Regions from separate parts of the Paenibacillus ottowii genome, predicted to be linked through region 2. Evidence: riboswitches for the same ligand, from Rfam matches in the RefSeq annotation. Region 2 holds a riboswitch; the other holds the start of a gene.
The links. Region 2 has a riboswitch for cyclic di-AMP ahead of ACQQ6X_RS19985 (TrkH family potassium uptake protein). Riboswitches for the same ligand answer to the same signal wherever they lie in the genome.
Positions count from the first base shown of each region.

Region 1 (3,144 bases), 1.8 Mb from region 2:
TTAACCATATTCGAGAGGCATTGGAAAAGGCTGGATTGAACCCGGAATATGATCTTGAAATTGATTTTCCGACAGATCTTCCTTATGATGTGTTTCGAAAGGGCGGTTCAACGGACAACCAAATTTTGCTGCTCGGACGTCAGGGCGAGGTGCGGGAAATATCTGAAGTTTCGGAAATCGTACGTTCAATAAGTGGTATTCACCGTGGAAAATATCATATGTATTTTCCCCAGAATAAACTGAACGGGGTAAAACACAGGCTTCCTGCCGAAATAAGGAATTATTTTGTCAAACAATAGACAAACATATAGAAATGTAAGTAAAAAGAGGAGATGAAAACCTTGGATTTATTCGACACTCATACTCACTTGGATGCACCACAATTTGACGAGGATCGTGAAGAAGTTATAGCACGTGCTGTCGAATCAGGAGTAACACGGATGATCAATATCGGATTCAATCGTGAGACCATTCCATCCACCATGAAGCTGGCTGAAACGTATGATTTTATTTATGCGGCTGTTGGGTGGCATCCCCAGGATGCCATTACAATGCAGGAAGCGGATTTAGAATGGATTGCATCGTTATGCAGTCATCAAAAGGTTGTAGCGATCGGAGAGATCGGTCTGGATTATTATTGGGATACGTCACCAAAGGATGTGCAGCAGCGGGTACTTCGAAATCAAATTGGCCTGGCACGTGAGCTCAACATGCCAATTGTTATCCATAATCGAGATGCACATGAAGATATTGTGAGGATTTTACGAGAGGAAAAGGCGAGCGAGATTGGCGGAGTCATGCACTCCTTTTCAGGGAGTTGGGAGACAGCCAAAATGGTGCTGGATATGGGTTTCCACCTTTCATTTGGTGGGCCTATAACGTTCAAAAATGCCAAGCAGCCGAAAGAGGTACTGGCCCAGGTTCCACTGGACCGTCTGCTTATTGAAACGGACGCACCTTACCTGACACCCCATCCGTTTCGCGGGAAGCGAAATGAGTCAGCACATGTGAGACTGGTGGCAGAGGCAGCCGCCCAAATTAAGGGAATTACGGTGGAGGAATTGGTATCCATTACTACTCAAAATGCCTTGGAACGATTTGACATTAAGTGAAAAGGCGAAGAAATCAATCAAAATAAAGAGTTAGACGGAGCTAATTATGATTTTGTTGCAGTAAACTCAGGAATATTACAAACTTTTAACCGAATTTTTTAAAAAATGTACTTGAAACCTGCTTTACAACATGCATGGAAACAGGATATCATCTTTTCAGTGAATTGTTGTTGAGTGTAAACATCAACAACTCATTTCATGAACCAGTCTCGCTGAGTCCCTTTTACAGGGAACGGGGGAACCGATATGGCTTACAGTACGTCCGGCGTATGTGCAGGAGAGAATGTGTCTTCAGCAGCCGGCTCGACCGAAATTCAAATCCCGGATGGGATTGAACAGGTAGAGAAGCCGTATTTCGATTTCTTTCTGGGTCTTCGGGGTGAATGTGAGGGCGACCGCCATGAGCGGTTGACCTAAGCTAGGGCGACTCTCTACGTCCGAACCCGACAGCTAACCCCGTAAGCGTAACAAGAGAGAAGCCATCTCGTGCATGAGTTTTCCCGCATATTCACACATGCCGGAAGCCACGAAAGAGCTCTCTAATCTCTTTCTTTGGCTTTTTTTGTTGTGAATAAAAGAAAATCTGTCATCATACTGTGGTTAAACAGGGGAGGACAGCATGCCGCGAAGACGGGTACATGGTGCAGGACAGTCGCAGTACGGGCTTGTCTTGTAGAAAATCTGTTATAGTCACGTCAACGATCAACTATGTCTTACTCCAGACGGCGGGCTATGTAAGGAGGACGGAGGAAATGGGCATTTTCCGAAAAGGGGAGACCACCCATGAGTCACGCTCATCCAGCATGTCTTACGTATTGCGTTGGAAGCAAGAGAATGTGCGCCAGGCGGTTTTGGTTGCTATTTTTCTAATCGCACTAACGATTATGATTTCAATTCTGATGTACACGCAATCTAAAAAACAAGTCTTTTTTGTCATTGATGGTAAGGCATCGGCGGTAGAAACCCGGGAATCCAAGCTCCAAGATTTGCTCAATGAGCATTCTATTTCACTTCAGCCGCATGATACAATATCCATGCCGCTAAACGGAGCAGTACAGGATGGGGACCGCGTAGTTATTAAACGTGCCAATCAGGTTAAAGTGTCCTCAGGCAATAAGACGAAAAAGCTGTACACAACAGAAAATACAGTAGAGGGTGCGATTCGCACATCGGGCTATAAATTATCATCAATCGATAAAGTTTACCCTGCATTGGATGCCTCTGTTTCGGCTAACATGGACATAAAAATCGTCCGTGTGAAGAAACAGCAGGTTGCACAGAAAAAACAGGTGCCTTATCAGGTCATCAAAACGGCGGATCCAAGTCTCTATAAAGGCGATAATCGAGTCATTCAAAGTGGCAAATCGGGTGTGGTGGTCCAGCACGTTCAAAAGGTATACCATGATGGAAAGCTGGTATCCAAACAGCTGATCAACAAGGAAGTCACACAGAATCGCGTGGATAAGGTAATTGCAGTAGGAACGAAGAAAAAACCGGTCGTTCTGGCTGCTTCCGTCGGCCCTAGAGATGCGGTTAAGGCGACAACGGTTAGTTCGGGCAATGCTGTCCGTAAAGCGGGAATTAATTTTAAATATAGCAAGGTTTTACAAAACGTCTCCATGACGGCGTACTCCTCACAGGAGTCAGGTATTGGTACACGTACGGCCTCCGGCACGCGTGTCACGGAAGGACGTACCATCGCTGTCGATCCGAGTATAATTCCAATCGGCTGGTGGGTGTATATTGAAGGGGTGGGCTTCCGCCGTGCGGAGGATACCGGTGGCGCCATTAAAGGCCACAAAATCGATGTGTATTATGAGAGTTTAGGCCGGGCCAACCAATTTGGTCGCAAGCACGGTAAAACCGTATATGTTATCGGACCTGTAAAGCCAGAAATCAACTAAAACAGGTTGTGTATGTTGAGGGCAATGCGATAGTATTAACAACATAGTTATGCCATGCTAAGAAGAGGATATCCTCTTCTTATTTTGTTTTCAAAAACAGGGAAAGATAAATATATGTTGCTGTGTAG
Region 1 is NZ_CP191577.1:538,921-542,064, forward strand. It holds gene ACQQ6X_RS02405 (HD domain-containing protein) at 1-299, shown strand, start outside; gene ACQQ6X_RS02410 (TatD family hydrolase) at 342-1,112, shown strand; cyclic di-AMP (ydaO/yuaA leader) riboswitch at 1,313-1,593, shown strand; gene ACQQ6X_RS02415 (3D domain-containing protein) at 1,865-3,016, shown strand.
Region 1: another riboswitch for cyclic di-AMP. It lies ahead of ACQQ6X_RS02415 (3D domain-containing protein); the one in region 2 lies ahead of ACQQ6X_RS19985 (TrkH family potassium uptake protein).

Region 2 (3,144 bases):
CAGCTCCTTCAGCAAAATGGCGGTCAGGATGCTTACCTGAATATCATCCCCAATCGCAACAATGCCGCAATCGAAATTACGGATGCCCAGTGATCGCAACGCATCTTCATCTGTGGCGTCTGCTACGACAGTATGTGTCAGGATCTCACTCATACTGTCAACAACATCCTCATTCCGATCAATGCCTAGCACCTCGCACCCCATATCCACCAATTGCAAAGCCAGGCTTGAGCCAAACCGCCCCAAGCCAATGACTACAAACTGCTGCGTTTTCATATCTACTCGAAAACTCCCTTACCCTATAATTATTTTACCTTCTGGATGACGATACAATTCCTTACCCTTTTTCGGTCCCAGGGCATAAGCCAGCGTGAGCGGGCCCAGCCTGCCTGCAAACATTGTCAGAGTAATCACCAGCTTGCCTACAACTGTCAAATCAGGTGTAAGCCCCATAGACAGTCCTACCGTACCAAATGCAGACACCGTCTCGAACAAGATCATCAGAAAATGATGATCCTCGGTTGCGGACAGAATCATCGTCACGCCGATCACGAACAGCAGCCCCAGCAATGTAATGGTCAAAGCCTTATAAATTCGTGCTTGCGCAAGTCGATACCGGAACAGCACAATATCTTCCCGTCCCCGCAGCATCGAAAACACCGCTCCAATGAGCAGGGCAAACGTAGTGGTCTTAATCCCGCCTCCAGTGGAGCCAGGCGAAGCCCCAATAAACATGAGTATGATGATAAAAAACTGCGTTGCCTGCCGCAAGCCTGCAATGTCCAGCGTATTGGCGCCTGCGGTACGGGGGGTAACGGACTGGAATAAAGATCCCAGCACTTTCCCCCCCCAATCCAGCGAGCCAAGCGTCTTCGGATTCGTAAACTCAAATACAAAAATGACGAGCGTCCCGACTACAATCAGAACGGCTGTCATGCTGAGCACCACCTTGGTATGCAAGGACAGTCTCTTGCGCTTGCGGTATTCTACCAGGTCTGACATCACGACAAAACCAATACCACCGGAAATAATGAGGAACATGGCTGTAAAATTAACAATTGGATCATATACATAACCTGTCAGGCTGCGAAATTCACCGAACAAATCAAAACCAGCATTATTAAACATGGAAATCGCATGCCAGATTCCAAAATAAATCGCTCTGCCTACCGGCATATCAAACGACCAGCGAATCGAAAAAATGGCTGCACATACGCCCTCAATAATCAACGAGTACCATAGGACCTTGCGGATCAATCCGACAATTCCCTCGACAGAGGTCTGATTCATCGCTTCTTGCAAAATAAGGCGCTCCCGCAAGGAAATGCGACGTTTGAACACCAGCCCGATCAAGGTAGCCATGGTCATAAAGCCAAGACCGCCGATCTGAATCAGCGCAACGATAACAATTTGACCAAAGGTTGTAAAAAAAAGTCCTGTATCCTTAACAACAAGCCCGGTTACACAGGTCGCGGACGCAGCCGTAAACAAGGCGTCTATAAACGCAAGTGGCTTCCCCGTTGTATTGGAAATGGGCAGCATTAACAATAAACTACCTATAAGAATGATAATAGCGAAGCCTGCAACGAATATCTGCGGTGGAGAAAGCCGAAGCCAGCTTGCATTGGGATTCATTTATTTATCACTTCTCTCCTAAATCCTAAAAAACTATAAAAACAGTGATTTAATACGGTGTAAACCCGCTACGCGTTCCATTTGTCTTCCGATCGTCGCTGCCCCTGATTTTTTAATTTTCCAAACCTTAAATAACTATAATTAGCATTCCCTGAAAACAGGAAGAATGCATGTTAAACACTACCCGGCCCCCTATGCTATTGGCGGGCAGCAGCGAAGGGGGCAGAATTGTTCTGAAGAAGCGGAGCGTTTGCCTTTATCTCCGGATTTTAACCATAAAAGGGTTTATACAATCAAAAAATCCGGGGATAACAGCAATCGGAAGAATAATCTGAACCCGCAGCGGCCTAACCAATCCAAACACTTTTATACACACAAAAAAAGACACCGGAAAACCGAGTGCCCCTGACTTGGTTCCTGCCCATAGCCTACGAGGTTAGCTGACGGATTCGGACAGTACAGTATGCCCTATTTACACTCCCGTTCCATCTGGATCGGCTGTAAAATTCACCCCAGTAACATGGTTCCCCCGTTTTCTCATAGAAATTCGGCTTAAATGTATATCATTACCTAACATATTTCATAGGCATTGCCTCAAGATTATAATCCTTCTCTATCCAGATCACAAAATCGATTTCGTCGAAAAAACGTGAAATTAGCTTTAATTTGTGAATGGGCATCGTTTAATCACAGCTTATCTAATTTTATTAAAACTTTACAGTGCTTTCACTCTATTTTCATGAATATCGCTGGTCTGTTGGCGGGAACCTGTGCAGTATGATATCTTTAATGGATGTTCTTATTTACAGATTAAGGAGGAAACTCATGAATCCTATCGGGAAACCGGTCGTGCTCACGGCCAACTTCAAAAAATTAGGCTTGCTGGGCGGGGTTGGCCTGATTTGCTTTTTTATCTTTCAATTGCTTCTTCCCTCGCTTAGCAATCCAAGTCCGGAATCATTGACGAATGCAAAGGTCATCAGCAAACAAGAAGCAGTCATACACGCCCTCGACTTTGCCCGTTCCGAACTGGGCTATACGGAATCACAGCCAGAGAAGCCGGTTGTGACCTATCAGGCTGAAACGGATTTATACGGTTATTTATCCAGAGAAAAACTGCTTCAACAGTACGATCGCACATGGAAAAAAAATTATCCTTATGAAACCTTTCGGGTTGATTTGCCTGATTCCTCAGGGAAGGGCAAGCTGCAAATTCATGTGGATTTATCCACTGGGAAGGTCGTTAGCTTTAAACGGATCACCTCCAGCACCAATTACACACAGGCTGATGTTTCTACGGATGAACAAGCACAAAACAGGCTTGTACGTATAGCTGAGGGCGACATGACGCTCGAAGCCAAGGAACAGGCTGCGGCGATATGGATCAAACGCTTTGGCTTTAAGCCATCCGAATTAAAGCTCGCGACCACTGAGGGGGATGGTGGGTTGAAGTATACCGTGGACGAAAAGAAAATCGGCGCCTCGGTACTTACACTGGCTTTTACTTTT
Region 2 is NZ_CP191577.1:4,294,870-4,298,013, forward strand. It holds gene ACQQ6X_RS19980 (potassium channel family protein) at 1-276, opposite strand, end outside; gene ACQQ6X_RS19985 (TrkH family potassium uptake protein) at 295-1,635, opposite strand; cyclic di-AMP (ydaO/yuaA leader) riboswitch at 2,046-2,198, opposite strand; gene ACQQ6X_RS19990 (CPBP family intramembrane glutamic endopeptidase) at 2,461-3,144, shown strand, end outside.